One region of the Cryptosporangium arvum DSM 44712 genome, then DNA from elsewhere that is predicted to be linked to it. Evidence: riboswitches for the same ligand, from Rfam matches in the RefSeq annotation. Region 1 holds a riboswitch; each other region holds the start of a gene.
What was found. A riboswitch is a leader RNA that binds a small molecule or an ion and turns the genes downstream of it on or off. The one in region 1 is predicted to bind cobalamin.

Region 1 (9,988 bases):
GCTCGGCGGGTTCGCGGCCACCGTCGGCGGCTGGGTCCAGTCCTACGGCTCCCGCTGCGTCCGTCCTCCGATCATCCACGGCGACGTCACGCGCCGAGCGCCGATGACCGTGGCGTGGTCGGCGTACGCGCAGTCGCTGACCTCGAAGCCGGTCAAAGGCATGCTGACCGGTCCGGTGACGATCCTCGCGTGGTCGTTCGTCCGGATCGACCAGCCCCTGGCCGACACCGCGAACCAGGTCGCACTCGCTCTGCGCGACGAGTGCCACGACCTGGAGGCGGCCGGGATCCGGATCATCCAGGTCGACGAGCCGGCGCTGCGGGAGACCCTGCCGCTGCGCCGGGCCGACCAGAAGGCCTACCTCGACTGGTCGGTCGGGTCGTTCCGGCTGGCGACCAGCGGGGTCGCGGACTCCACCCAGATCCACACCCACCTCTGCTACTCCGAGTTCGGTGAGGTGCTGCCCGCCATCGACGCGCTCGACGCGGACGTGACGAGCATCGAGGCGTCCCGGTCGAAGATGGAGATCCTCGACGACCTCGCCGCGGCCGGGTACAGCCGGGGCGTCGGCCCGGGTGTCTGGGACATCCACTCCCCCCGCGTACCCGCCCGGGACGAGGTGACCGACGCCCTGCGCCGGGCGGTCGCGGTCGTGCCCGCGCAGCGGTTGTGGGTCAACCCCGACTGCGGGCTCAAGACCCGCGGCTACGCGGAGGTGGAGGCCTCGCTCGCGCACCTGGTGGCCGCGGCCGCCGAGGTCCGCCGGGACAGTTAGTTGCACACCCCCAGCACGCGAGGGTGGGTGATCGGCCACCGCTGACGAGCGGGACGACTCGGCCGGAACCACTGGGGCCGGTCGCGGGAGCGACCGGCCCCAGCCCGGCAGGCGTAGAGCTAGAAGTCTTCGTCGAACGCGACGGAACCCGGGACCGCGACCTGGTACGCGGAGACGCGGCGTTCGAAGAAGTTCGACAACTCCTGGACGTCCTGCAGGTCCATGAAGCCGAACGGGTTCGACGACCCGTACATCGGGTCGAGCCCGAGCTGCAGCAGCCGCCGGTCCGCGACGTGCTGCAGGTACTCGCGCATGTCGATGAGCGACAGGCCCGGCACGCCCGGCCCGACGAGGTCCTCGGCGAACTGGGTCTCGCACTCGACGGCTTCGGCGAGCATGTCCCGGACCTGCTGGGCCATCTCGTCGTCGAAGAGATCGGGCTCTTCGCGGCGAGCGGTTTCGACGACGTCGAACGCGAACGCCATGTGCATCGACTCGTCGCGGAACACCCAGTTCGTGCCGGAGGCCAGGCCGTGGAGCAGGCCGCGCGAACGCAGGAAGTAGACGTAGGCGAAGGCGCCGTAGAAGAACAGCCCTTCGATGCACGCGGCGAAACAGATCAGGTTGAGCAGGAACTTCCTGCGGTCGGCCCGGGTTTCGAGGCGGTGCAGGTCGCCGAGCGAGTCGATCCAGCGGAAGCAGAACTCGGCCTTCCGCGCGATCGACGGGATGTTCTCGACGGCGGCGAACGCCTCGAAGCGCTCGTTCTCGTCGGGGACGTAGGTGTCCAAGAGATTCAGGTAGAACTGGACGTGCACGGCCTCCTCGAACAGTTGCCGGGAGAGGTAGAGCCGCCCTTCGGGCGAGTTCACGTGCTGGTACAGGTTGAGCACGAGGTTGTTGGCGACGATCGTGTCGCCGGTGGCGAAGAACGCCACGAGCCGGGACACCAGGTGCCGCTCGGCCGGCGACAGCTTCGCGAGGTCGCGCAGGTCGGTGTGGAGGTCGACCTCCTCGACGGTCCAGGTGTTCTTGATCGCGTCCTTGAAACGGTCGAAGAAGTGCGGGTAACGCATGGGACGCAACGTGAGGTCCATGCCGGGGTCGAGAAGCATTACTGGCAGGCCTCGCAGGACTCGGGGTTCTCCAGCGAACAGGCGATGGCTTCGCTGATTTCGGGCTCGGGTGTGCTGGGCGCGGCGACGGCAACCGTCGCCTGCTGGATGCGAGTCGCCGGGCGTGACCGCAGGTAGTAGGTGCTCTTGAGCCCGGTCTTCCAGGCGTAGGAGTACATCGAGGAGAGCTTGCCGATCGTCGGCGAGGCCAGGAACAGGTTCAGCGACTGCGACTGGTCGATGAACGGCGCCCGGGCGGCGGCGAGGTCGATCAGCGCGCGCTGAGGCAGTTCCCAGGCCGTGCGGTACAGCTCACGGACCTCGGCCGGCAGCGCGGTGATGCCCTGGACCGAGCCGTCGGCCTGCTTGATCGCGTTGCGTACCTCGGCCGTCCACAGGCCACGGTCCTTCAGCTCGCGGACCAGCGCGGAGTTGATCTGGAGGAACTCGCCGGAGAGCGTCTCGCGCTTGAACAGGTTGGAGACCTGCGGCTCGATGCACTCGTAGCAGCCGGCGATGGACGCGATCGTGGCGGTGGGGGCGATCGCGATCAGCAGCGAGTTGCGCAGACCGGTGGTGCCGACCCGCGTCCGGAGGGCGTCCCAGCGTTCGCCGCTGGTCTCGACGTTCCAGAGGTCGGGCTGCAGGTCGCCGCGGGCCGCCCGGGTGTCGGCGAACGCCGGGTGCGCGCCGAACTGCTCGGCCAGGTCCGCGGAGGCCTCGAGTGCGGTGAGGTAGATCTCCTCGGCGATCTTCGTGGACAGCGCTTTGGCGTCCGCTCCGTCGAACGGGAGCCGCAGGGCGAAGAACACGTCCTGCAGCCCCATCACGCCGAGGCCGACCGGGCGCCAGCGCGGGTTGCTCGCCGCGGCCTGCGGGGTCGGATAGAAGTTGATGTCGATCACGCGGTCCAGGAAGACCACCGCGGTGCGCACCGTCGCGCGCAGCTTCTCCCAGTCCAGGTCCGTGCCCGCGACGTGCGCGGCGAGGTTGACCGAACCGAGGTTGCAGACGGCGGTCTCGTCGTCGCTGGAGACCTCGATGATCTCGGTGCAGAGGTTGGAGAGGTGGACGACGTTTTTCTTGTCGGCGGTCTGGTTCGCGAGGCGGTTGGAGGCGTCTTTGAACGTCATCCAGCCGTTGCCGGTCTGGGCGAGCGTGCGCATCATCTTGCCGTACAGGTCGCGGGCCTTGATTTTCCGGACTTCGCGGCCGGCCTGCTCGGCGGCCTCGTAGGCCCGCTCGAAGTCCTCGCCCCACAGATCGGGGAAGTCCGGGAACTCGTCGGGGTCGAACAGCGACCACAGGCCGTCTTCCTCGACCCGGCGCATGAACAGGTCCGGGATCCAGTTCGCGAGGTTGAGGTTGTGGGTCCGGCGGGCGTCCTCGCCGGTGTTGTCGCGCAGCTCGAGGAACTCCTCGATGTCGGGGTGCCACGGCTCGAGGTAGACGCAGGCCGCGCCCTTGCGTCGGCCGCCCTGGTTGACCGCCGCCACCGAGGCGTCGAGCGTGCGCAGGAACGGGACGATGCCGTTGGACTGGCCGTTCGTCCCGCGGATCAGCGCACCGCGGCCGCGGACGCGGGAGAACCCGATACCGATGCCCCCGGCGAACTTGCTCAGGTTCGCCACCTGCGCGTACCGCTGGTAGATCGAGTCCAGTTCGTCCTTCGGCGAGTCGACCAGGTAGCAGCTCGACATCTGGGTGTGACGGGTGCCGGAGTTGAACAGGGTCGGCGAGCTCGGCAGGTACGCGAGGCTCGCGAGCAGCCGGTAGAAGCCGATGGCTTCCTTGGCGGTGGTGCTCAGGCCGCAGGCGACCCGCAACAGCCAGTACTGCGGAGTCTCGACGACCAGCCGGGCGTGGGGGTGGCGCAGCAGGTACCGGTCGGCCACCGTCCGCAGGCCGAAGTACTCGAAGCGCAGGTCGTTGGACTCGTCGATCGCGTCGTCGAGCTTACGGGCGTTCTTCTTGACGAACGCGGCGGTCTCGTCGCCGATCAGGCCCTGTTCGTGGCCCAGCGCGATCGACTGGCTGAAGGACGCGATGCCCTGCCCGCGGACCTCTTTGTCGAGGTAGCCGGCGAGGAGGCGGGCGGCGAGACGGGAGTACTGCGGCTCCTCGCCGATCATCTCGGCCGCGGTCTGGATGCTGAGCTGGTCGAGCTCGGCCGTGGTCGCACCGTCGTAGAGACCGCTGATCGTCTTCGTCGCGACCCGCAGCGGATCGACGTCGGTGAGGTCGTCGGCCCAGCGCTCCACGGCTTTGACGATCTTGTTGACGTCCACCGGCTCGGCGTCGCCGTTGCGCTTGGTGACGTGCATCTGGGGCCTGCGCTGGACCGGTGTCTCCGGCGCGACCTCGGCGGTTGTCACAACTCTCTCCTCGCGAGTAAGTCCTCCTGAGGACACGCGAGAACAGACACCATCGGCGCACAACGGCGTGCGGAGCTGGCATCAGCCGTCCCGCGCGGCCTCCGACCGCCGGACCGATACCGGTCCGGCGCGCTGGCAGGTCTTCGGACTCGTGGGCTGTTTCCGGCCGGCCGGAGCCGGACGGGCGTTCCTACTGGCCGTCGCTTCCCAGGCCGTGGCCGGCCCAGTGCTTGATTGACGGCGGTCGTTCCCACTCACCGCTGCGGGGCAGTCCCGGATTCCCACCGGGTTCCCTGTTGCCACGACCGTCCTGGCGGGACGGCCGAACCAGCTGCGCTCGCCACCATATCTAGGTACGCCACAGAAGTCACACACAACATCTCGTGTCGGCGTTTCGCACACGCGTCACCACGGTGAGTGGGGAGGCGGCCGAGGTTCACTCCCGGTAGGACGAGCGTGCCGCCGACCACCGGAACGGAAATCGTCCGGTGACCCCGGCCACCGAGGGAAACCTTCGTGGACCGCTCGTCGGTGACGAGCCCGGTGACGGCAGCCGTGTCGCTGCCGTGCTTCTCCGCGGAGAAGTCGTAGAAGACCGTGCGCGCCAGCCGCAGGAGTTCGCCGGAGCCGAGGTCGACCGTGACCGTTGGCCGCCACGCGTGGGCATCGACCAGCGGAGGAACCCCGGGTCGGTCACCGCACCGAGCGAAGTCACCCGGCGATACCGAGGGTTGCGGCCGGTCCGTTCGCGTCGAGACGCCGCTCGGCACGCGCGTGGCGTCGACGGTCACGCCGGCCGCTCGTCGGGCCGGTGTCGCTCCGACGCGCAGAGTGAGCGTGCCCGGCTGTGCCGTCACGCCGTTGGGCAGGACGAAGACCCCGTCACGCACTACCGCAGGCTCGCCGTGATCAGTCGTCGGGTAGCGCAGCGCACGGTCCAGGACGTCGAGGGTCGGCACGTCCGGGTCGACCGTTCCCGCCACCGTTCCGAATCGGGAGGCGTAGGTCAGTACGGCGCTCCCGCCGGCAGCGGGTGAGAGGGACACCGTCTCGGGTGTCAGCTCACAGAACCGAGGCACGTTCCGGCTCCGAACACCACCATGGTCGCCCCCCGCGCCGCTGCGGTGAACAACGGGGTGCCGACAGTGGTGGGCGCGGCGGCCTGGCGACACCGGTTCACGTCATCGGCGGAGGCGCCCGTGCGGACGTGGTACCTCTGCTCCACGGGTGGCGCTTTCAGGTTCGCCGGAACATCCGGGCCGGCGGGCGCTGCCGTTGCTTGCGCCAGGTCCACGCCGTCGGGTGCGGTGTTCGGCTGCAGCGCGCCGGCCAGCATCTTCACCGCGAAGACCGCGGCCGCCGCACCGACTCCGGCCGCGACCGTCAGGCCGGACCGACGGCGTGGAGGTTGCATCAGCGCCTCGTGCACACGGCGGCGCGCCGCAGCGCGAACCGCTGCGGGAGGCGGGGGAAGTCGCCTGAGTCAGTCATCTCGCTCCTGGGCCGTCATCCGGTTGAGTCGCCCGCGTGCCCTGGCCAGCCGCGATTGCACGCTGTGCACGGAGATCCCCAGGATCTGAGCGGCGTCCTGGACCGAGGTCTCGCCCAACAGGAACAGCTGGACCGCCTCACGCTGAGCGCGCGGCAGGTCGTCCACGGCTGCGAGCACGCGGACGAGCCGATCAGCGGCGGCGGCGGGCGACCGCGGGTCGTCGCGGCGCCCCGACGGCCGCGGCGGCCTCGGCCGTCACACCGGTCCGCGACCAGCCTCCTGGACGAGCAGAGGAATGCCGGCGAAGCCTCGCTCGTCGTGGGCCGGCACCACCCGGACGAGGTCGGCGATCGCGATGATGCGTTCCCGGTCCACGGTCACCTGCTTGCGGTCGCTGTCGGCGAACAGCCGCATCAGGAAGAGGCGCTCGATGTTCTTTTCGATGCCCTCGAGTCGCCAGGTGAGATCGCCGATGAAGGCATAGCGCTCACCGGACGGGAGGGCGACGAAAACGATCACCGATCCCGTGGTGTGCCCGGCCGCCGGGACGATGACGATGGACCCGTCCCCGTAGAGGTCGTGGCTCTGCGCGAAGCCGAGGTAAGGGCCGCCGTCGAACGTGTACTCGCGTAACGGGTGGCCGGGCGAGAACGACGTGAAGATCTTGTCGGCGCCTTGCTTCTTGGCATAGGTCACCTCCGCGGCGGTGATCAGGACGGGCGCGGCCAGGTCGGGGACACCGCTGACGTGGTCCCAGTGCGAATGGGTGATGAGAATTCCCGACAGCCGGTGCGGGTCGTACCCGGCGGCCGCCAGTTGATCGACCACCGGAGAGCCGACCCGGTGCTCCACGCGGCGGTACCCGGGCAGCATCTGCTGGTGCTTCTCCACGTCCCGGCCGAGCCCCGCGTCGATCAGGACGTCGCCGGACGGGTGCTGGACGAGAACGGCCGTGGCCGCGAACTGGACCGTCTCGCGGCGTGAGCCGCCGCGAAGCGCCATGTTCGCCTTCGTCGAGTACGAGCCGGTGGGCAGTTGATGGATGGTCATGGTCACCGGCGGCGTGGCCGCGGGCAGAGGGGTGAGCGCTGGCACCGGGAAACTCCCTAGACGAGGAGATAACTACTGAACACATTGTTCAGTATATGCGATCGCAGGTTGATTGAATACACTTGGTTCATGGGCACGGACCCGGACGCCTCAGTCGATCCCCGCGTCGCGCGAACGCACCGCGACGTGGTCCGCACGGCTGCGGACCTGCTGATGTCGGGCGGGTGGGACACGGTCACCCATGCGGAGGTGGCCCGGCGCGCCGGCTACTCGAAGGCGACGCTGTACGCGCACTGGCCGACGCGTCTCGACCTGATCCGGGACGCCGTGACACAGATCTGCGACGAGGCTCGGCACCCCGAGCCCGGCGGCGACCTCCGAACCGACCTCGTCACGGGGTTGACCGACTTCGCCCAGGATCTGACCGGACGCCTCGCCCGCGTCCTCGGTGGTGTCATCGAGCGTTCGGGAACCGATCCGGTCGTCGAAGAGCTGCGTCGTTTGCTCTACGACACGGGCACACGAATGCTTCGGACGGTTCTGGAAACCCACCTCGACGCCCGGGACGTCGACCCGGTTCTGGCTCTCCTCGCCGGCGGGATCTTCGTGCGCATCGCCTTCGAAGGACTGGTCGCGACCCCGGAACTCATCGAGGACCTCGTGGTTCGCGCACTCGCATCCGTTCAGCTCCCGGCCGGTTCTGACGGGCAGGCATCCTGAGCAGCGCGGCCGTACCGCTCTCCTGACGTCCCGGCGGGTCCGCAACCGGCCGGTCGGTGCAGGCGCTCAGCCCTGACGGGGGCCCCAGCCTTCGACGGCGTCGAAGCGCGGACTGAAGGCTAATGCCATCGGCCTTCGCGATTCGGGGCCTCATCCGTAGTCCACTGGCCGGGCGTACCACCGAGACTCTGGACATCACGTGCCGGATCCGGTCGCACTCCGGCCGAGTCGGTGATCGGATCACCGCGCGGAGGTGCGCGGGGACCTACAGCCTCGACCGGTTCCGGGGCGCCTGCGGCTCGCCCGGCGACGCAGCCGAAGAGTCCCGGCGGAGTTCGGCACGAACACCCCACGGGGGGCGAAGTGCGGGTTCTCCATGACCGTCGGGGGTTCCGACCGGCGACACCGGAATCCGGAACGCGCTCGCCCGAACGCCCCCGGCGGCTGCCGGTCCGCAGCGCCAAAGCCGTAGCAGGGGTGCGGATGACATGTGTTCATCGTCGGGAGCGAGCGTGGCGCCGAACCAGACTCGTTCCCGCTCACCGGGAGCCCGCTCAGGCGAAGCGGACCGTGCCGCCGTCGACCGCGGCGCCCCGCTCGGAGAGCACGTCGAACGCTCCCCCGGCGTAACCGCGGACGGTCACGGTCTCGCCGGGAAACACCGGCGCGGCGAAGCGGCCGGAGAGTTCGCTCAGGTCGGCGGGGTGGGCGCCCACCTCCTCGGCCAGGGCGACGGACGCGATCGCCAGCGTGGCCAGGCCGTGCAGGATCGGGCGCGGCTGGCCGATACCGGCTGCTGCCTCCGGATCGACGTGGATGGCGTGCGTGTCGCCGAGCAGCCGGTAGAGCACCGCGACGTTCGGTGCGATCGACACCGCGGCGGTGCTGGTCGGCGGGGTGTCCGGCGGCGCGGGACGGCCGGGCCCGCGCTCGCCGCCGAAGCCGCCGCGGCCCGGGGCGAACAGGGTCCAGGTGGCGACGAAACAGCGGCTCTCGACGACGACGTCGAAGATCGCCGCGCTGCCTTTGTCCCAGACGTCGCCGACTCGCGCGGCGAGCGTCAGTTCCCCGGCCGGCGGCAGGGGCTCGAGGACGGTGAGCCGCTGGGCGCCGTGCAGGGTGGTGCCGACGTCGAACGCACCGGCGGAGCCGAGCGCATCGGGTGCCCACTGGGCGAGCGTGAGCGCGAACGGCGGCAGGACCCTCAGGTGCTTCTCGTAGACCAGGTCGAGCTGATCCGGGCGGGCGCCGACCGCCAGCGCGTAGAGGATCGCGTCCCGCTCGGTCCAGCGCACGGTGCGGTCGCCGAGCGGGCGGCCGGCCCAGTCCCCGGCCGTCGCCGGGCTCACGCCCGCGCCCCGTCGGGCTGAGCCGCCGGGGCCGGGCGGGCGCCGTAGACCGGCTCGGGAGCGGCGGCGCGGCCCAGCAGCTCCCGCAGGGCCGGGCCGACGTCAGCGGCGTCCCAGCGGGCACCCAGATCGTGGGCCGGCCCGTGCCGCCAGGCGTCCTCGACGCAGATCTGCCCGCCTTCGATCTCGATCACGCGTCCGGTGACGTCACCGGCTTCGGCGCTCGCGAGCCACGCGACGACCGGGGACACGTTCGCCGGGTCCATCGCGTCGAAACCGTCGGCGGGCTTGGCCATCTTCGTCGCGAACGGCCCGTCGGTCATCCGGGTCCGCGCGGACGGGGCGATCGCGTTGACCGTGACCCCGTACGGCGCGAGCTCTTCGGCCGCGACCAGCGTGAGCCCGGCGATGCCCGCCTTGGCCGCCGAGTACGTGCCCTGGCCCACGCTGCCCTGCAGGCCCGCGCCGGAGGACGTGTTGATCACCCGGGCCGCCCGGGGCCGCCCGGCCTTCGCCTCGCGTCGCCAGTACGCCGCCGCGTGCCGCAGCATCGCGAAATGTCCTTTGAGGTGGACGCGGACCACCGCGTCCCACTCCTCTTCGGACGTGTTGACGAGCATCCGGTCCCGGACGAAGCCGGCGTTGTTGACCAGGACGTCCAGCCCGCCGAACGTCTCGACGGCCTGCGCGACCAACGCCTCCGCGGCCGCGAAATCGGCGACGTCGGCGCCGTTCGTCACCGCCTCGCCCCCGGCGGCCCTGATCGCCGCCGCGACCTGCTCGGCCGGCGTCCTCGACGCCCCCTCGCCCGAACCTGACGTGCCGAGGTCGTTGACCACCACCGCGGCCCCCTGCCGGGCGAGCTCCAACGCGTGCGCGCGACCCAGCCCGCGGCCCGCGCCGGTGACGATGGCAACGCGGCCTTCGAGGATGCCGGTCATCCACGCTCCTTCACAAGCCAGGCTTCCGCTGACCAAGCGACTGCTACGCTACCAAGCAATCGCTAGGTTAGGAAACGAGCCATGACTCTTTCGATCCAGCTCGTGGACGGCACGATCGGCGTCGTCACGATGGACTATCCGCCGGTCAACGCAGTGCCCGTCGCCGGCTGG
Region 2 (9,988 bases), 1.4 Mb from region 1:
GCGGGCCACCGCCTAACGGTCGAGCTTCGGGCGGGAGCGCTCGGGCAGCGTGCCGGACAGACCGGTCGCGGACAGGATGCGGCGCAGCGCCGCGGAGGGGTTGGTCACGGCGAGGCCGTAACCGGCGTCGGTGAGCGTGGCCTGGGCGCGCAGCAGCGTCGCGAGCCCGCGCGCGTCGATGAACCGCAACGCGGTGCAGTCCACCATGACCGGGCCGCCGGGCCGCGGCAGCAGCGAATCGATCGCGCCGAGCAGCAGCGGCTCGGTCCGGAGGTCGAGTTCACCGGTCAGCTCGAGGCGAATACCGGCCTGGTGGCGGCGCACGGTGACGGTGAGAGGGAGGTCGGGCTCGGCGAAGTACGAATCGGTCACGGAGACCTCCGGTCAGGGCGCCGTGGCGGGCGCGCGTGCATGACCGGGCTCTGGGCCGAACCCGATCAGAAGTCTAACCCGGTCCGGCGGTTCCGCCTCCGTAGCGGGGGTACCACCGGGCCGCCCGGGTCGGAGGAGGCTCACATGCCGGACGTCGCCCGTCTGCGGCTGTACCTCCGGCCCACCGCGGACGCGGCGCCGGAGGCCCGCCGGATGCTGGCGGCGGCCTGCGCGGCCTGGTCCCTCGAGCACGTCGGCGAGGCGGCGGCGGTGGTGGTCACCGAACTGGTCGACAACGCGGTGCGGCACGCGCGCACCGACATGCTCGTCACGATGGCCTACCGGGGCTCCTCCCTGCACCTGTCGGTGGCCGACCGCTCGGTCACCCCGTCGACGATCCCGGTCGGGCGCGGACCGTGCGGACTGCGACTCGTCGACACGTTCGCGAGCGGCTGGGGCGTGTGCCCGGTGCCGGACGGGAAGTCCGTGTGGGCGGCGCTCACCACGCTCCGACCGAGGTCGAGCGGCTGACGTTAGCCGCGGTCCGGGCCCCGGACCAGGCCCGACTCGTAGGCGAGGACGACGAGCTGCGCACGGTCCCTGGCGCCAAGCTTGGTCATCGCCCGGTTCACGTGGGTCTTGGCGGTCACCGGGCTGATCACCCAGAGCCCGGCGATCTGCTCGTTCGAGTACCCCTGCGCGACGAGCGCGACCGCGTCCCGCTCGCGCTGCGTCAACCCGGCCAGCGCGGTCGTGTCCACCCGCACCGGCCGGGTCACGTACCGGTCGATCAGCCGGCGGGTGATCGACGGGGCGAGCAGCGCGTCACCCCGCGCGGCGACGCGCACCGCGTGCAGGAAGTCCTCCGGCTGGATGTCCTTCACCAGGAAACCGGCGGCCCCCGCCCGCAGCGCGTGGAACACGTACTCGTCGAGGCCGTAGTTGGTGAGGATGACGACGTGCACCCCGGCCAGCGCGGGGTCACCGGCGATCCGCCTGGTCGTCTCGATGCCGTCGGTGACCGGCATCCGGACGTCGACGAGCGCGACGTCGGGCCGGTGCTGCCGGGCCAGCGCGACGCCCTCGTGCCCGTCGCCGGCCTCGCCGACCACCTCCAGGTCGTCCTCGGCCTCGAGCAGCGCCCGGAACCCGCTGCGGATCAGCGGCTGGTCGTCGACGAGCAGGACCCGGATCACCGCGGCAGCTCGGCGTGGACGGTGAACCCACCGGAGTCGCGCGCACCGGCACGCAGTGTTCCGCCCAGCGCGGTCACCCGCTCACGCATGCCGGCCAGGCCGACCCCCGGCACCGGCGGTGCGGCCGGTCGCGCCCGGCCGTCGTCGTCGACCTGGATCGTCACCACCTCGGGGCGGTAGGCGATCCGGACCGACGCCGACGTGGCCCCGGCGTGCCGGGCGACGTTGGTCAGCGACTCCTGCACGATCCGGAACGCGGTGCGGTCCACCGCGGCGGGGACGTCGCCGCGGTCGCCCTCCACGGTCAGCGACGCGTCGACCGTGACCTGGCGCACCAGGTCCGGGATGTCGTCGATCCCGCGCGGCGGGGTGCGCGCGTCGTCACGCAGCGCCTCCAGCGTCGCGCGCAGTTCGCGGGAGGCCTCGCGGCCGGCGTCCCGGATCGCCAGCATCGGTGCCGGCACCGGCTCGCCGCGCTTCTTCGCGAGGTGGACGGCGGCCTCGGACTGCACGGTGATCACCGAGATCTGGTGGGTCAGCGAGTCGTGCAGCTCGCGCGCGATGTGCAGCCGCTCCTCGTCGGCCCGGCGCCGGGCGATCTCCTCGCGGGTGCGCTCGGCCTCGTCGGCCCGCCGCTCGGCCTGGCGCAGCGCTTCCCCGGCCGCTCCGGCCGCGATCAGCCAGGCCAGCTCGAGCACCCCCCGGGCCTGCGTCAGCGCCGCTCCGGCGCCGTGCACCCCGGAGAGCGACGTGGCCACCGGCAGCGCGACGAGCACGAGGAGGCTCACCCCGGCGGTGACCCGGCGGTGCCCGGCCCGCACTGCCCCGTACACCGCCACCAGGTAGCCGACCGCGAGCACGTCGAACCCGGCCGCGCGGTGGCCGATCGCGCACAGCCCGGCGACGACGAGCACGACGACGGGCGCCCGGCCGCGTGCCGCCAGCACCAGCCCGCCCCCGGCCAGGAACACGTACCCGATCGACGCCCCGGTGCCCTCGGAGAGCCCGGCGAGAACCAGGACGGCCGCGAGCCCGAGGGCGATCGCGGCGTCCCGGACACGGCCCATGCGGGCACTGTAAACCGGCTCCCCGGCCGCGCGGGTCCTGCGCGAGGAGGACCCGGCTACCACGTTCGCAGCAGCGCGAAGCGCCCGCGTCCGCACGACGCGCGACCGGCCGCCGGCGGGACACGATCAGGTCACCAACGACGGAGGAGTTCCCATGGTTCTGGAGTCCACGGTGTACAGCCTCACCACCGGGCGGCTCGTCGCCAGCACCGCGGCCGTGATCGCGCTGGCCGGGGTCGTCCTCGGCGGCGTCGCGCTGGCCAGGGCCGGGCGGCGGGCGTCGGCCGCGGCGCTGGCCACCGGCGGTGCCGGTGCCCTGGCCGGCGCGTTTGTCGTCGCCACCGCGGACGGCGGTCCCGGCAGCGGCAGCGGCATCGTCGGCGGGTTCGTGGCGCTGGTCCTCGGGCTGACCGCGGCGCTGCTCGGTGGTCTGGCCCGGCGCAGGACCCGTACCTGCGCGGTGGACGAACAGCCTGGTTAGGCTCCGCGGGTGCGACACATTCGGGTCATCGGTATCGGCGCGGGCGACCCCGGCCTGCTCACCGTCGAAGCGGTCGACGCGCTGCGCGGCGTCGACGTGTTCCTCGTCCTGGACAAGGGGGAGACGACCGCGGAGCTGACCGCCGCCCGGCAGGCGATCCTGGAGCGGTTCCGCGGAACCGGCGGCTACCGGGTCGTGACGATCGCCGACCCGCCCCGGGACCGCACCGCGGAGGACTACGCGGGGGCGGTCGAGGCCTGGCGTGACGCGCGGTCGGCGGCCGTGGAGCACGCGCTGCGCACCGAGGTGGCCGCGGACGGCACCGCCGGGATCCTGGTCTGGGGCGACCCGGCCCTCTACGACGGCACGATCCGGATGCTCGACACGATCGTCGGCCGCGGGCAGGTCGCGTGCGGCTACGACGTGCTCCCGGGCATCAGCAGCGTGCAGGTGCTGGCCGCGCGGCACCGGATCACGCTGACCCGCACGGCCGGTGCGGTGGTCGTCACCACCGGTCGCCGGGTGGCGAACGGCCACCACGACGGCGACGCCGACCTGGTCGTGATGCTCGACGCGAGCCTCGCGTTCCGCCGGTTCACCGGAGAGGACGCCGAGCTCTACTGGGGCGCCTACCTCGGTGCCCCCGACGAGGTGCTGATCGCGGGGCCGCTGGACGACGTCGCCGACCGGGTGGCCGCGACCCGCGCGGAGTTGCGTGCACAAAAGGGGTGGATCATGGACACCTACCTCATCCGTCGCAAGGAGCGCTAGCTCACGTTGACCGCGGGCCCACGCGGTCCTACGGTTCTCAGAGCGTGGCGGCGCGAGGAAGCTGGTGGAAGTCCAGCACGGTCGCGCCACTGTGATCCGGTCCCGGGCCGGGGAGTCAGATACTGGTGCCGTCACGAGCCCGTTGCAACAGGGGACGCACGATCCCCGGAGGAGGCTCTACGTGACTAGTCCGTCCGTTCGTTCCGCCGCTACCCCGGTGGTGATCTCCGGCTCGCGGGGTGCCGTCTACCTCGGTGCGGCCGTGCTGCTGGCGCTGCTCGCGTACTACTTCATCGGCGTCGACCAGGGCGCCACCTCGGTGTTCGGCAACGACGTGCACGTCCACGAGTACATCCACGACGCGCGTCACTTCCTCGGCTTCCCCTGCCACTGATGGAACTCAAGCTCCTGCTCCGCGGCGCACTCGCCGGCGGGGCCGGTGGCCTGCTGGCGTTCCTGTTCGCGCGCATCTTCGCCGAACCGCAGATCCAGAAGGCGATCGACTACGAGGAGGGCCGGGGCGCCGCCCAGGAGGCCCTCGACAAGGCGGCGGGCCTTCCCGTCCCGGCCGCCGAGGCCGAGGTGTTCAGCCGCACGATCCAGGCGAACGTCGGCATCGGCACCGGCATCATCGTGTTCGGGGTCGCGATGGGGCTGCTGGCCACCGTGATCTACCTGATCTGTCTGGGCCGGGTCGGCACCGTCCGGCCGCGGGTGCTCGCGCTGCTGGTCGCCGGGGGCGCGTTCCTCGGGCTGTTCCTGGTGCCGTGGCTGAAGTACCCGGCCAACCCGCCCGCGGTCGGCGACGACGACACGATCGGAACACGCGGCGGGCTGTACCTCGCGCTGGTGCTGGCGTCGCTGGTGATCCTCGGTGCGTCGGTCTGGCTCGGGCAGCGGCTGGCGGCCCGGTTCGGCAACTGGAACGCGACCCTGCTCGCCGGCGGCGTGTACGTGGTGGCGGTGACGGTGGTGCTGCTGCTGCTCCCGACGATCGCCGAGATGCCCGAACCGCTGCGTGACCCGGGCGGTCGGATCGTCTACCCGGCGTTCCCCGCCGACGTGCTGGCGTCCTTCCGCCTCTACTCGGTGGGCGCGCAGGCCCTCCTCTGGGGCACGTTCGGCCTGGTCTTCGGGCCGCTGGCCGAGCGGGTGCTGCTCGGCGAACCGGCGCCGGCCACGGCCGGCGACGCGGTGCCCGCCTGACGGTGACCGACCGCGACCGCGGGTCCGGGCTCGACGAGCTCGGGCCCGCTTTCGCGGTCCACACCCATGCCGCCGGCGCTCCGCCGCCGGCGCCGTGGCAGCCGGTGTCGACGCTGCTCGACGCGTCGGGGGACGCGTGGCGGGCGCGGACCGCGGCCGTCCGGCGGGCGCTGGAAGGGATGGCCGGCCGGCCGGTCGAGGAGCGGGTGGCGTTCGCGACCGCGCACCTGGGCGTGGTGGCGCGGGTGCTCGCACCGGCGTTCGCGCTGGCCGTGGTGTCCTCCGCGGTTCCGCCGCCGGACGTCTGGTGGCGGCCGGTGCCCGGCGGGATGGTGCCGGTGTCGTTCGGGTCGCCGGTGACGCCGGTCGCTCCCGGCTCCCTCGTCGACGCCTTCGCCGACTCCGTGGTGCCGCTCGTCGCCGGGTTGACCGAGGCGGCGGCCGGGACGAACCCGGTCGCGCCCGCGATCCTGCGTGACAACAGCGCCTCGGCGCTGAACAGCTCGGTGACGATGCTCGCCGCGGCCCGGCCCGCGCTGGCCGGCCGGGCAGCGCGGTTAGCCGACGCGCTGCTCCGGCGTCCACCGTGGAGCATCGCCGCGCCGGACGTCGGTGCCGGTTTCCGCCGGAACAGCTGCTGCCTGATCTACCGGCTCGACCCCGGTCCGCCCCGCCCGGTGTGCGGCGACTGCGTGTTGCGCTAAGGCCCGGTCTCTCCCTGCTTCTGGGCCCAGACCACGTAGTCGTCGAGGAACTGCCAGACCGGGCCGGCCGCGGCGAAGCCGGACTGGCGGAGGGCGGCGAGACGGAACTCGACGGTGGTCTCGGGTGCGCTGACGCGCTGCGCGTAACGCCGCTCGCGGGCGGGGACGTGCGGGGCCAGCGTGGGATGGGTGCTCGCGGCGGTCCACCAGGCCGTCCAGTCCTCGGCGCCGGCCGCGAACGCCGCCCGTTGCGTCGTGTCGTCGTGGTCGGCGGCGATCCGGCGCAGCGCGGCGTCGCGGGCGTCGAAGCGGAAGTGGTCGCCGTCGAGCAGCACCCCGCCGGGGGAGAGGCGCTCGTGTACCTGGGTGTAGAGCCGGATCAGCTGGTCGGGCCGCAGCCAGTGCAGCGCGGTGGTCGACACCATCGCCGCGACCTCGCCGTCGAACGACGCCCAGCCGGGGTCGGTGAGGTCGGCGTCGAGGACCGTCGCCCGCCCGCCGAGCGTCTCCCGGGCCAGCGTGAGCAGCACCGGGTCGTAGTCGATCGCCACCACCCGCGCGCCCGGGAAACGGTCGAGGATGCGCCGGCTCAGCGAACCGGGCCCGCAGCCCAGGTCGACGATCGTGCGGTCGGCCCCGACCGTGAGTTCGAGGACGTCGAGCATCGCGGTGAAACGCTGCTCGCGCCCGGCGACGTAGGCGGCCTGCTGGTCGTCCCAGCGGCGGACGAGGTCGGCGAGGTCGTTCACCGGACGGCTCCTCGGATCAGGTACTGCATCTGCACCTCGTGGCCCGGGGCGACGCCGAACGTCCGGTCGAGCTCGAGGATCGTGGTCAGCGGCGTGACCCGCACGTCGGTGAGCCCGGCGGCGGTGAACACGTCGGCGGTGGGCTGGATCGAGGGGGCCGCGGCCAGCGGCAGGGCGGCCCGCACGGACGCGTCGTACCAGCGGCTGAAGTCCCCGCCGGAGGCGTCGAGGCCGTCCGGGAACCAGGTGCTGTCGACGACGGCGATCGTCCCGCCGGGACGCAGCAGCCGGATCCAGTTCGCGACCGCGCGGGCCGGCTCGCGGAGCGTCCACATGACGTAGCGGCTGACGACCGCGTCGAAGCGGGCCGGTCGGAACGGCGGCTCGACCGCGTCGCCGGAGCGGAACGTGGCGTCGCCGCCGTGGGCGCGGGCCCGCTCCAGCATGCCCTCGGCGAGGTCGATGCCGGTGACCCGGTGGCCGAGCCGGGCGATCGTGTGCGCGACCTGCCCGCTGCCGGTGCCGACGTCGAGCACGTCGGCGGGCGCGGCCGGGAGGGCGGCGGCCCAGATCGCGCCCCAGGCCGCGCGGTCGGCGTCGAGACGAGCGGGTTGCTGTTGGTAGTCGTCGTAGGACGGGGCCCGCCCGGTCCAGTACTCGTTGATGCGGTCCTGGACGTTCACACGATCGCCTCCTCGGGTCGGAACAGCAGGTGCAGGTGGCCGTCGAGGTCGATCCGGTGGATGCCGATGCCGTAGACCGGCTCCAGCACGGCCGGGTCGAGCACCTCGCCGGTCGGGCCGGCGGCCACGACGCCGCCGTCGGAGAGCAGCACCAGGTCGTCGCAGTAGCGGGCGGCCAGGTTCAGGTCGTGCAGCACGACGACCGAGCAGGTCTCGAGCGTGCGCACCAGCCGCAGCACCTCGTGCTGGTAGCGGATGTCGAGGTGGTTCGTCGGCTCGTCGAGCAGCAGGTGCGTGGCCTGCTGGGTGAGCGCCCTGGCGATCAGCACCCGCTGGCGTTCGCCGCCGGAGAGCTCGGCGAACGGCCGCCCGCCCAGGTGGGCGGCGCCGACGCGTTCCAGCGCGCGGGCGGCGATCGTGTGGTCGGCGGCGCTCGTGCGCTGGAACGTCGAGAGGTGCGGGCCCCGGCCGAGCAGCACCATCTCGCCGACGGTCAGCGACGTCTCGCCGCCGGTCTCCTGCACCACGACCGCGAGCCGGCGCGCGGTCTCCCGACCCGGGAGGCGGTCCAGCGCGTCGCCGTCGACGCTCACCTGCCCGGTAGGGCTGCGTAGCGCGCCGTAGAGCAGGCGCAGCAGCGTCGTCTTGCCGCTGCCGTTCGGGCCGATCAGCCCGAGCACCCGGTTCCCGGCGGCGTTCACGTCGACGCCGTCGAGGACGAGCTTCGCACCGTACGACCAGGACACCCCGTCGGCGGTGATCATCCGAAGTGCTTCCGGATCATCTCCAGGCCGGTGATCGACAGCGGCGACGGCGGTTCGGTGAAGTTGAACAGCTGCGTCAGCACGGCGCCGTCACGGACGGCGGTGAGCCGCTCCGCGCCCGGTGCGCCGGTGACCGCCTGCTCGACGGCCTTCGGGTCGCCGTCGCTGTGGAGCAGGATCAGCACGTCGGGGTCGCGGCCGAGCAGTTCCTCGCGGGTCACCTCGAAGACACGTTCGTCGACGTCGCCGAAGACGTTCGTGAACCCGGCCGCGGTCAGCTGCGGGTCGGCCATGCTCAGCGTGCCGTAGGCGTAGGTCGTGCCGCCGCCGACGGTGGGGTAGAGCACCGCGGCCGTGCGTCCGCCCGGCTGCTTCGCCGTAGCCGCCGCGGTGCGTTTCCGCAGCGCGGCGACGGCGTCCGCGGACGGCTCGTCGAAGACCTTGCCGTAGTTCTCCAGCTGCCGGTAGACGTCGTCGAACGTCGGCGCGGTCGTCGTCGTCTCGCAGAGCGCCGGTTCCTCGATCAGCGGGATGTCGACGGCCGACAGCGTCTCGCGGGAGAGGTTGTCGACCTGGCCCAGCACCAGGTCGGGCTTCTGCGCGATCACCACCTCCGGGGAGATCTGCAGGTGGCCGCTGGTGTCGGTCTTGTCGGTGAGCAGCGGGATCCGGTCGAGCTCGGCGAGCGTCCCGGCGTCGTAGTAGGCCTTCGGGTACTGGCCGGCGCGGGCGGTGACGCGGTCCAGGACGCCGAGTTCGTGCAGGAACGGCACGGCGGCGCTCTTGAGCAGCACGACGCGTTCGGGCTCGGCGTCGAACGTCACGTCGGTGCCGCAGTTGGAGATCGTGACCGGGTAGGCGCCGCCGGAGCCGGTCGAGGTGGTCCCGCTGCCGCTGCCGCAGGCGGCGGTGACCAGGAGAACGACGGTGGCCAGGGCGAGTCTGCGCACGGGAATCCTCACGAGGCGTGGAAACGGCGGATCAGCACGAGCAGGAAGGGGGCGCCGAGCAGGGACGTGATGATCCCGATCGGGATCTCCTGCGGCTGGAGCAGCGTCCGCGCGATCACGTCGGCCCAGATCAGCAGGAGCGCGCCGAGCAGCGCGGCGACCGGGACGACCCGGACGTGGGTGGCCCCCACCAGCCGCCGCGCCAGGTGCGGCACGACCAGGCCGACGAACCCGATCGAGCCCGACGCGGACACCAGCACGCCGATGCACAGCGCGACGACGACCAGGAGCCGGACGCGGAACCGTTCGGGGGATGCGCCGAGCGTGTGCGCGGTCTCGTCGCCGATGGCCAGCGAGTCCGTCCGCCGTCCCCAGATCGTCAGCAGCGCCGTCGTCAGCGTGACGACGACCGCCACCACCGCCAGCGGTGCGTTCCACTGGGCCAGGCCGAGCGAGCCGAGCAGCCAGAACATCACCGAGCGGGCGCCCTCGGCGGAGCCGGACGCGAAGATCAGGAAGCTGGTGGCGGCGTAGAGCGCGTAGCCGACCGCGACGCCCGCGAGCAGCAACCGCAGCGACGTGACGCGGCCGCCGCTGCGGGCCAGCAGGAACACGCCGAACGACGCGGCGAGCGCACCGAGGAACGCGCTGAACGGCAGCGCGTGCTCACCGAACCCGGCGCCGAAACCGAACAGGATCGCCGCCGCGGCGCCGCTGGACGCGCCCGAGTTGATGCCGAGCAGGTACGGGTCGGCCAGGACGTTGCGCACCATCGCCTGCAGCGCGACCCCGCAGACCGCCAGCCCCGCGCCGACCAGCGCGCCGAGCACCACCCGGGGCGCGCGGACGTCCCAGACGATCGCGTCCTCGGCGAGGTCCCAGGTGGCGTCGCCGGGCCAGCCGGCCAGGTGGTGGCCGAGGATCGCGGCGACCGTGGCCGGGCTGACCCCGACCGCGCCGGAGCCGAGCCCGGCGACCACGGTGGCGAGCAGGCCGAGCGTCAGCGCGGTGAGCCATCCCAGCGTGCGCCGCCGCCGGGCGGCTA
Region 3 (9,988 bases), 3.1 Mb from region 1:
GAGCTCGAACGCGCCCTTGTACCCGTGGCGGCGCATCGCCTCGATCCAGCGCGGGTTGACCACCCGGGCGCGGAAGACCCGGGCGGTCTCCTCGTGCAGGCTGCGGGTGCGCACCGCGTCCGGGCGCGTGCTGTCGCCGATGTAGGCCTTCGGGGACTGGCCGGTCAGCGCCCGGACGGTCGCGATCATCCCGCCGTGGTACTGGAAGTAGTCGTCGGAGTCGGCGATGTCGTGCTCGGCGGTGTCGACGTTCTTCGCCGCGATGTTGATCCGGCGGTACGCGTTCTCCATGTCGGGGCGGGCCGGCACGCCGTCGAGGTCACGCCCGTACGCGTAACCGCCCCACACCGCGTAGACCTCGGCCAGGTCCTTGTCGTCGCGCCAGGTCCGTGAATCGATCGCCTGGAGCAGACCGGCCCCGTACGCGCCCGGCTTGGACCCGAACAGCCGCATCGTGGCCTGGCGTTCGCTCTTCTGGCCGGCCAGGTCGGCCAGGACGTGCTCGCGGACGTAGTTGTCGGGTTCCTCGAGCGCGGCGACCAGCTGCACGGCGTCGTCGAGCATCGCGATGACGTGCGGGAACGCATCCCGGAAGAACCCGCTGATGCGCATCGTGACGTCGATCCGGGGCCGGTTGAGCTCGTCGGAGGCGATGAGCTCGAGCCCGCTGACCCGGCGGGACTGCTCGTCCCAGACCGGGCGGACACCGAGCAGCGCCAGCACCTCGGCGATGTCGTCGCCGGCCGTGCGCATCGCCGACGTGCCCCAGATCGACAGGCCGACCGAGCGGGGCCAGTCGCCGGTGTCCTCGCGGTAGCGGGTGAGCAGCGAGTCGGCCATCGCCGATCCGGTCTCCCAGGCCAGCCGGCTCGGTACGGCCTTGGGGTCGACCGAGTAGAAGTTCCGGCCGGTCGGGAGCGTGTTGATCAGACCGCGCAGCGGCGACCCCGACGGGCCGGCCGGCACGTACCCGCCGTTCAGGGCGTGCAGCACGTGCGCCATCTCGTCGGTGGTCTTGTTCAGCCGCGGCACGACCTCGGTGGCCGCGAACTCGAGCACGCGTGCCACCAGGGCCCGGTCGGCGTCGGCCGCGCCGCTCGTGGCGTCCAGGACCTGGGCGGTGACCTCGGCCCCGACGGTGGGGTCCCAGTCGCGTTCCTCCATGGCGGCGACCAGGTCACGGGCGATCGCGTCGATCGTGTCGACATCGGACCGGGCCTCGTCGCCGGCTTCGGAGAGGCCGAGCGCCTCGCGCAGGCCCGGAAGCGCGGCGACCTGACCGGCCCACATCTGGCGGGCCCGGAGCATCGCGAGGACGAGGTTCACCCGCGCCTCACCGGCCGGCGCGTCGCCAAGGACGTGCAGGCCGTCGCGGATCTGCACGTCCTTGACCTCGCACAGCCACCCGTCGACGTGGAGCAGGAAGTCGTCGAACTCGGTGTCGTGCGGGCGGTCGTCAAGGCCCAGGTCGTGATCGAGGCGCGCGGCCTGGATCAGCGTCCAGATCTGCGCGCGGATCGCGGGCAGCTTGGCCGGGTCCAGGGCGGCGATGTTCGCGTGTTCGTCGAGCAGCTGCTCGAGCCGGGCGATGTCGCCGTAACTGTCGGCCCGCGCCATCGGGGGCACCAGGTGATCCACGAGCGTTGCGTGCGTGCGCCGCTTGGCCTGCGTGCCCTCGCCCGGGTCGTTGACCAGGAACGGGTAGATCAGCGGCAGGTCACCGAGCGCGGCGTCGGAGCCGTCGGCGGCCGACATCCCGACGGTCTTGCCGGGCAGCCACTCCAAGTTGCCGTGCTTGCCCAGGTGGACGACGGCGTCGGCGTGGAACTCGGCGGCCAGCCAGCGGTAGGCGGCCAGGTAGTGGTGGCTCGGCGGGAGGTCGGGGTCGTGGTAGATCGCGACCGGGTTCTCGCCGAATCCGCGCGGCGGCTGGATCATCACGACGACGTTCTCGCCGCGCAGCGCGGCCAGCACGATGTCTCCCTCGTGGACGTAGAGCTCCCCGGGGGGCGGGCCCCAGTGGCGCTCCATCGCCTCGCGGAGTTTCTCGTCGAGCGAGTCGAAGTACTTTTTGTAGGTCTCCGCGGGGATCCGTACCGGGTTCGCGGCGAGCTGCTCCTCGGTGAGCCAGGCGGTGTCGTGGCCGCCGGCTTTGATCAGCGCGTGGATGAGGGCGTCGCCGTCCTGGGCCTCGACGCCGGGGAGGTCCCCGACCTCGTAGCCGGCGTCCGCCAACGCCTGCAGGAGCTTCACCGCGGACTTCGGGGTGTCCAGGCCGACCGCGTTGCCGACCCGGGCGTGCTTGGTGGGATAGGCGCTGAGCATGAGCGCGATGCGCTTCTTCTCCGGCGCGATGTGGCGCAGGATGCCGTGCTTGACCGCGATGCCGGCCACCCGGGCGGCGCGCTCGGGGTCGGCGACGTAGACGGTGAGGCCGTCGGCGTCGATCTCCTTGAACGAGAACGGCACCGTGATGATCCGGCCGTCGAACTCCGGGATCGCGACCTGGGTGGCGTTGTCGAGCGGAGAGAGCCCGTCGTCGTTGGCGTCCCAGGTGGCGCGGCTGCTGGTGAGGCAGAGTCCCTGCAGGATCGGGACGTCGAGCGCGGCGAGCGCGCCCACGTCCCAGGCGTCGTCGTCGCCGCCCGCGCTGACCGTGGCGGGTTTGGTGCCGCCGGCCGCGAGCACGGTGACGACGAGGGCGTCCGCGGTGCGCAGCGTCGTCAGCAGCTCGGCGGGCGCGGTGCGCAGCGAGGCGCAGAAGATCGGCAGGGCCCGGCCACCGGCGTCCTCGATCGCGCCGGACAGCGCTTCGACGAACGCGGTGTTCCCGGCGATGTGGTGGGCCCGGTAGTAGAGCACCGCGATGGTCGGCCCGTCGCCCCGGGATTCGCGTTCCAGAACGCCCCAGGTGGGCATTTCCGCAGGGGGTTCGAAGCCGAGGCCGGTGAGCAGGACGGTGTCGCTGAGGAAGTTGTGAAGCTGCTGGAGATTCGCCGCCCCGCCTTGCGCGAGGTACGCGTGCGCCTCCGCCGCGGCTCCCATCGGCACCGTCGAGAGCTGCATGAGGTCCGCGTCCGGCGCGATCTCCCCGCCCAGCACGATCACCGGCAACGGCCCGGCCAGCAGCGCGTCGAGCCCTTCCTCCCAGGCCCTGCGCCCGCCGAGGATCCGGACGACGACCAGGTCCACACCGTCGGTGAGGCCGGGCAGGTCGTCGACGCCGGTCCGGGCCGGGTTCGCGAGCCGGTACGAGGCTCCGCTCGCCCGGGCCGAGAGCAGGTCGGTGTCCGACGTCGAGAGCAGCAAGATCACGCGGGGCGTCCTCACTCGGGGTCCGCGCCCCGGGTCGTGGTCAGCGGTACCTGGAGTCTCCTGGCTCCCGGATCGACACTCCCCTGCTGCCTTCCCGCGCTGATGCAGTGGCTGAAGATGCAGGCTCGCTCCCCGGTGACAGTGGCGGGACCGCGCCGGATTCACACCGGCTTCCTCCACCTGACACCGCTCATGGCCTTTCAACACTGGTGATCAGGGTCGCAATCGTCAAGTGGGCCCAAGGGGGATCACCGGAGCGACACGTAGCATCCGGGCTATGCCCACCGCCGTGCCCTTCCGCCAGGCTGCCGACAGCTGCCCAGGCGCGTTGCAGGTGCACGAGGCGGCCGACGGCGGCCTGGCACGGGTGCGGATCCCCGGCGGTGTGGTGAGCCTCACCCAGTGGCGTGCGTTGCGCGACTTCGCCCCACTGGAGCTCACATCTCGGGCGAATCTGCAGATCAGGGGCGTCACGGATCCGGACGCGCTGGCCTCGCGGCTGGCCGACGCCGGCCTGCTGCCCTCGGCCACGCACGAGCGGGTACGCAACGTCGTCGCGTCGCCGCTGGGAGGGCTCGGTGCGGTGGTATCCGCGCTCGACCGGGCGCTCTGCGCATCCCCGGAACTGGCCGACCTGCCCGGCCGGTTCCTGTTCGCGATCGACACCGATCGGGACGTGGTCTCGTTGCGCGCCGACGTGACCGTCCTGCTCGGCTCCGAGCCGGTGCCGGTGCTGCTGGCCGGCGTCGACAGCGGGCTGCGGGTCCGGGCCGACCAGGCCGTTCCGGCCCTGATCGCCGCCGCGCGGTGCTTCCTGCTGGAGCGCGTCGCTCAGGCCTCCAAGGCCTGGCGTCTGTCCGAGCTCGACGACGCCGTGGCGCGGGTCGCCGGCCGGATGCGGTCGGCGCTGGCCTGCGACCTGGTCGAACCCTCCGCTCTTCCGTCGCACCGCGGCGCCGACCCGATCGGTGTACTCGCGGGGGCGCTGGGGGTGGTGGTGCCCCTGGGGCGGCTCACCGCAACCCAGATGGACGCGATCGCCGGGGTGGCGCGGGGCGAGATCATCGTCACGCCGTGGCGGGGGGTGGTGCTGCCGGGCGTGGGGGCGGAGGCGCTGACTCCGCTGGCCGAGGCGGGGCTGGTCACCGATCCCGCGTCGGCCTGGGCGAGCGCGTCGGCCTGCACGGGTCTCCCCGGGTGCGCCAAGTCACGCGCCGACGTCCGGGCCGACGCGGGGACGGCGCTCCTCCACCCCGGTGAACTGCTTCCCGTGCACTTCGCGGGGTGCGAGCGGCGGTGCGGGCACCCGGCCGGCGTCCATGTGGACGTTCTGGCCACCGCGGACGGATACCAGGTCGACGGCGAACCCGTCGGTGTCGACGAGCTACCCGCGGCCGTGGCCGCCGCCAGGAGGAACACGCGTTGAGTGGGCAGTACATCCGCGACGGTGCGGAGATCTACCGGCATTCGTTCGCGATCATCCGGTCGGAGGCCGACCTGAGCGGCCTCCCGGAGGACGTCGCCCGGGTGGCGGTCCGCATGATCCACTCCTGCGGCATGGTCGACCTGGTCGACGATCTGGCGTTCTCCCCCGGCGCGGTGTCGGGAGCGATCGGGGCACTGCGGTCCGGCGCACCGATCCTCTGCGACGCGCAGATGGTGGCCTCGGGGGTGACCCGCCGCCGCCTCCCGGCGTCGAACGAGGTGATCTGCACGCTCAACGACGCCCGCGTGCCGTCGCTGGCTTCGTCGCTCGGCACCACCCGCAGTGCGGCCGCCCTCGAACTCTGGCGTGAGCACCTGGAAGGTTCCGTCGTCGCGATCGGCAACGCCCCCACGGCCCTGTTCCACCTGCTCGAGATGATCGCGGCCGGGGCGCCGCGCCCCGCGGCCGTGCTCGGCATCCCGGTGGGCTTCGTCGGCGCCGCGGAGTCAAAGGAGGCGCTGGCGGCCAACGACCTCGGGCTCGAGTACCTGATCGTGCGCGGACGCCGGGGCGGCAGCGCGATGACGGCCGGGGCGCTCAACGCGCTGGCCAGCGAGGAAGAGTGATGAGCGGACGGTTGTACGGCGTCGGTCTGGGACCGGGGGACCCGGAGCTGGTCACCGTGAAGGCGGCCCGCCTCATCTCCGCGGCCGAAGTGGTCGTCTACCACTCCGCGCGGCACGGGCGGAGCATCGCGCGTTCGGTGGCGGCCCCGTACCTGCGCGAAGGCCAGATCGAAGAGCAGCTGATCTATCCGGTCACCACCGAGGCCACCTCGCACCCCGGCGGGTACCAGGGCGCACTCGACGAGTTCTACGAATCGTGTGCGGCGCGGCTGGCCGCCCACCTCGACGCCGGCCGGGACGTCGTGGTGCTGGCCGAAGGCGACCCCTTCTTCTACGGCTCGTACATGCACCTGCACAAGCGGCTGGCACCCCGCTACGAGGCCACGGTGGTGCCCGGCGTGACGTCGGTGAGCGGGGCCTCCGCGACGCTCGGGCGGCCCCTGGTGGAGCGGGACGAAGTGCTCACCGTGCTGCCGGGAACGCTGCCGTCGGCGACGCTTGCCGCCCGGCTGGCCGGGGACGACCCCGCCGTGATCATGAAGCTCGGCCGCACGTTCGGCGCGGTGCGTGAGGCGCTCGAGACGGCCGGCCGGCTCGACGAGGCCTGGTACGTGGAGCGGGCGACGACGCCGTCCGAGCGCACGGCGCCGCTGGCCGACGTCGATCCGGAGACCGTGCCGTACTTCTCGATCGCGGTGCTTCCGAGCCGCCTCTCCCCCGGCCTGTCCGATCTCGCCCCGGCGCCGGCCGCTCCGAGCACGGCGTCGACGGGCGAAGTCGTCGTGGTGGGGCTGGGCCCGGCCGGGCGGGAGTGGCAGACGCCGGAGTCGCAGGCGGCGCTCGCGGCCGCCGACGACCTGGTCGGCTACGGCCCGTACCTCGACCGGGTCCCGGCCAACCCGCGCCAGCGCCGCCACCCGTCGGACAACCGGGTCGAGGCCGAGCGGGCCGCGTTCGCGCTGGACCTGGCCGCGCGGGGCGCCCGGGTGGCCGTGGTGTCCTCCGGCGACCCCGGTGTCTTCGCGATGGCCGCGGCCGTGCTCGAGGTCGCGGAGGAGCCGCGCTGGAAACACGTGCCGGTCCGGGTCGTGCCGGGCCTGACCGCGGCCCAGGCGGTGGCGAGCCGCGTCGGTGCGCCGCTCGGCCACGACTTCTGCATCCTGTCGCTCTCCGACCGCCTCAAGCCCTGGGACGTCATCTCGTCCCGGCTGGCCGCCGCCGCGGCCGCGGACTTCGTGATCGCGATCTACAACCCCGCGTCGAAGAGCCGGCGCGAGCAGATCGTCGCCGCGAAGGCGCTGCTGCTCGAACACCGCGACGCCGACACCCCGGTCGTCGTCGGCCGGGACGTCGGCGGCCCGGAGGAGAGCGTCCGGATCGTCCGGCTCGGCGAACTGGACCCCGCCGACATCGACATGCGCACGCTGCTCATCGTCGGTTCGTCCCAGACCCGCACCGACGGGCACACCGTCTACACCCCGCGGCGCTATCCGGCCTGACTCTCCAACCAGCGGGCGGCGGCCTCCGGGGTGCCGACCGTGCTGGCGGAGGGTGGGAGGACGGGGCGCGTGATCATGACCACCGGGAGGCCCAGGGTGCGGGCCGCCTCGAGTTTCGGGTACGTGGCGCGTCCCCCGCTGTCCTTCGTCACCACGACGTCGATCGAGTGCTCGCGCAGGAGGGCGAGTTCGTCGGCGTAGGCGAACGGCCCGCGGGCGAGGAGCACGGACGAGCGCGGCGGCAACGGAACCGACGGCGGGTCGACGCACCGGATCAGGAACCACTGGTCACCCCCCGCGAACGCGTCCAGGCCACGGACGCCCGTGGTCAGGAACACGCGCTGCCCGGGCGACAGCGCCTCGGCGGCGTCGGCAACGGACGGGACGCGCACCCAGCGGTCACCGGGCTCCTCGTCCCACCCCGGGCGCCGCAGCACCGCCAGCGGCACCCCCACCCGCGCGCACGCCTCGACCGCGTGTGCGGTCATCCGGGCCGCGAACGGATGGGTCGCGTCGATCACCGCGTCGAAACCCGGCAGGTACGCGGCCAGCCCGTCGACCCCGCCGAACCCACCGATCCGCACCTCGCCCGGCGGGAGCAGCGGCGAACGCACCCTCCCCGCCAGTGAACTGACCACGTCGTGGCCGCCGATCAGCAACGACGCCAACCGGCGGGCGTCGCCGGTGCCGCCGAGGATCAGGACTCTCGACACCGGATGGCCGAGTACAGGTGCGAGTCCGAGAACTCCGAGGCGGTCAGCACCGACCCGACGACGATCACCGCGGTCCGGACGATGCCGGCCCCGGCCACCGCGTCCGCGATGTCGCCGAGCGTTCCACGCAGCACCACCTCGTCGGCCCGGCTCGCCCGCGCGACCACCGCGACCGGGCACGAAGCGCCGTAGTTCGGCACGAGCTCCGCGACCACCTCGGAGATCCGCTGCACGGCCAGGTGCAGCACCAGCGTCGCCCGGCTCGCGCCCAGCGTCGCCAGGTCCTCGCCCGGCGGCATCGGCGTCGCGCGCGCCGACGTCCGCGTGAGGATCACGGTCTGCCCGACCCCCGGCACGGTGAGCTCGTGCTTCAGCGACGCGGCCGCCGCCGCGAACGCCGGGACACCCGGCGTCACGTCGTAGTCCAGGCCGAGCGCGTCGAGCCGGCGCATCTGCTCGGCCATCGCGCTGAACACCGACGGGTCGCCGGAGTGCAGCCGGGCCACGTCCAGGCCGGCCGCGTCCGCCGCGACCAGCTCGGCGACGATCTCGTCCAGGTTCAGCGCGGCGGTGTCGACGAGCCGCGCCCCGGCCGGGCACCACGCGAGTAACTCCGCCGGGACGAGCGAACCCGCGTACAAGCACACCGGCGACGACTCGATGAGCGCTTTCCCGCGCAGCGTCATCAGATCCGCCGCGCCCGGTCCGGCCCCGATGAAATGCACTGTCACCGCTTCGTCACCACCCACTGCGTCACCGGCATCATCGGCTTCCACCCGAGGAACCCGCCGACCGGCGCGGCCCGGCTGATCGAGACCCGGGTCAGGTCGCCGCCCAGCGACGCCTGCCAGCGAGCCAACACGGCCTCCGACTCGATCGTCACCGCGTTCGCCACCAGCCGGCCGCCGGGTTTCAGCGCTTCCCAGCACGCGTCGACGACCCCGTCGGCGGTCACCGCGCCCCCGATGAACACGGCGTCCGGCGCGTCGAGGCCGGCCAGCGCGCCCGGCACCGACCCCACCTCCACGGTCAGGCCCGGTACCCCGAGCGACGCGGCGTTGCCCGAGAGCCGCGCGGCCCGGTCGGGCCGGTGCTCGATCGCGACCGCCCGGCAGGAACGGTCCGTGCGCAGCCACTCGATCGCGATGCTGCCCGCGCCCGCGCCGACGTCCCAGAGCAGCTGCCCGGGCATCGGCGCGAGCCGGGCCAGCGTGATCGCCCGGATCTCGCGCTTGGTCAGCTGGCCGTCGTGGTCGTACGCCTCGTCCGGCAGGCCGGGGACGAGCGGCAGCAGCGCGGCGTCCGGCGACGCGACGCAGTCGATCGCGATCACGTTCAGCGCGGCCGTGGTCTCGCCGTCCCATTCGTCGGCCCGGACGGTCCGGCGCGCTTCGTCGGCGGAGCCCAGCTGCTCCAGCACGGTCAGCGTGCTCGCGCCGTATCCCCGCGAGACCAGCAACGACGCCACCGCGCCCGGCGTCGTCCCGTCCGCGCTCAGCGCCAGTACCCGACGCCCCGGGTGGATCGCCGTGTGCAGCCGCTCGGTCGGGCGGCCCACCAGGCTCACGATCTCGATCTTCTCCTCCGGCCAGCCCAGCCGGGCGCACGCCAGCGAGATCGACGACGGGTGCGAGAACACCCGCACACGGTCGGCCCCGAGCTGGCGCACGAGCGTCGAACCGACGCCGAAGAACATGGGGTCGCCGCTGGCCAGCACCGCGATCCGGCGCTCCGCGTTGGCCGCGAGCAACGACGGTATCGACGGCATCATGGGCCGTGGCCAGGAGATCCGCTCCGCCGGAACATCGGTGGGGAGCAGGCCGAGCTGACGCCGACTACCGAACACGACCTCGGCCGAGCGGAGTGCGTCACGTGCGGGGTCCCCGAGCCCGGCCCAGCCGTCAGCACCGATACCGACGACTGTGACCATTTCAGAGGGGAAGACGGACGTCACGGCGACAAACCGTAATCCCTCACGGGAGCAAGGCAACCAGCAGCCGTCGGCGCAGTGACGACGATCTCGATCTTCGGGGAACTGCGGGCGACGCCCGAGCGACCAACCCCAGGACGTCGGCTCTAGGAGATTGCGGGTTCGTGCATGTGGTTGCGTCGGGTGGCTGTGATCGGAGCGCTGGTCACGGCGTTGCTCGCGATCGGTGCCGGGCCGGCAGCCGCGCACACCGTCGGCGGTGTCGGCGCGACGAACTTCCGCACGACGCTCGAGCACTACGACGGGGTGCCCGGCGTCGAGCTGAGCGTGGTGGAGAACGGCAGCAAGCTCGAAGCCCGGAACTCGACCGACACCGACGTCGTCGTGCGTGGGTACCAGGACGAGCCCTACGCGAAGATCGGCCCGGGTGGGGTGTTCGTCAACGAGAACTCCCCGGCCTACTACCTGAACGCGGACCG

Region 2: it holds a riboswitch for cobalamin, as region 1 does, so the genes downstream of both, CRYAR_RS24135 (CbtB domain-containing protein) here and CRYAR_RS17630 (ribonucleoside-diphosphate reductase subunit alpha) in region 1, are expected to answer to the same signal.
Region 3: it holds a riboswitch for cobalamin, as region 1 does, so the genes downstream of both, cobN (cobaltochelatase subunit CobN) here and CRYAR_RS17630 (ribonucleoside-diphosphate reductase subunit alpha) in region 1, are expected to answer to the same signal.

The regions. Positions count from the first base shown of each region.
Region 1 covers NZ_KK073874.1:3,945,871-3,955,858, reverse strand. The annotation lists gene metE (5-methyltetrahydropteroyltriglutamate--homocysteine S-methyltransferase) at 1-775, shown strand, start outside; gene CRYAR_RS17635 (ribonucleotide-diphosphate reductase subunit beta) at 895-1,890, opposite strand; gene CRYAR_RS17630 (ribonucleoside-diphosphate reductase subunit alpha) at 1,890-4,214, opposite strand; cobalamin riboswitch at 4,397-4,597, opposite strand; gene CRYAR_RS17625 (hypothetical protein) at 5,323-5,607, opposite strand; gene CRYAR_RS17620 (RNA polymerase sigma factor) at 5,749-5,934, opposite strand; gene CRYAR_RS17615 (MBL fold metallo-hydrolase) at 6,013-6,852, opposite strand; gene CRYAR_RS17610 (TetR/AcrR family transcriptional regulator) at 6,892-7,527, shown strand; gene CRYAR_RS17605 (MaoC/PaaZ C-terminal domain-containing protein) at 8,082-8,876, opposite strand; gene CRYAR_RS17600 (SDR family oxidoreductase) at 8,873-9,817, opposite strand; gene CRYAR_RS17595 (enoyl-CoA hydratase family protein) at 9,899-9,988, shown strand, end outside.
Region 2 covers NZ_KK073874.1:5,311,796-5,321,783, reverse strand. The annotation lists gene CRYAR_RS24170 (bifunctional 5,10-methylenetetrahydrofolate dehydrogenase/5,10-methenyltetrahydrofolate cyclohydrolase) at 1-16, shown strand, start outside; gene CRYAR_RS43560 (STAS domain-containing protein) at 13-372, opposite strand; gene CRYAR_RS24160 (ATP-binding protein) at 517-903, shown strand; gene CRYAR_RS24155 (response regulator) at 906-1,568, opposite strand; gene CRYAR_RS24150 (sensor histidine kinase) at 1,565-2,635, opposite strand; gene CRYAR_RS24145 (DUF6223 family protein) at 2,790-3,116, shown strand; gene cobF (precorrin-6A synthase (deacetylating)) at 3,126-3,887, shown strand; adenosylcobalamin (AdoCbl) riboswitch at 3,931-4,023, shown strand; gene CRYAR_RS24135 (CbtB domain-containing protein) at 4,069-4,281, shown strand; gene CRYAR_RS24130 (CbtA family protein) at 4,281-5,093, shown strand; gene CRYAR_RS24125 ((2Fe-2S)-binding protein) at 5,096-5,797, shown strand; gene CRYAR_RS24120 (class I SAM-dependent methyltransferase) at 5,794-6,546, opposite strand; gene CRYAR_RS24115 (class I SAM-dependent methyltransferase) at 6,543-7,229, opposite strand; gene CRYAR_RS24110 (ABC transporter ATP-binding protein) at 7,226-7,993, opposite strand; gene CRYAR_RS24105 (ABC transporter substrate-binding protein) at 7,990-8,943, opposite strand; gene CRYAR_RS24100 (FecCD family ABC transporter permease) at 8,952-9,988, opposite strand, start outside.
Region 3 covers NZ_KK073874.1:877,692-887,679, reverse strand. The annotation lists gene cobN (cobaltochelatase subunit CobN) at 1-3,315, opposite strand, end outside; cobalamin riboswitch at 3,369-3,492, opposite strand; gene CRYAR_RS04020 (hypothetical protein) at 3,593-4,741, shown strand; gene CRYAR_RS04015 (precorrin-8X methylmutase) at 4,738-5,367, shown strand; gene CRYAR_RS04010 (precorrin-2 C(20)-methyltransferase) at 5,367-6,866, shown strand; gene CRYAR_RS04005 (cobalt-precorrin-6A reductase) at 6,854-7,579, opposite strand; gene cobM (precorrin-4 C(11)-methyltransferase) at 7,564-8,310, opposite strand; gene cbiE (precorrin-6y C5,15-methyltransferase (decarboxylating) subunit CbiE) at 8,307-9,509, opposite strand; gene CRYAR_RS48455 (Dyp-type peroxidase) at 9,693-9,988, shown strand, end outside.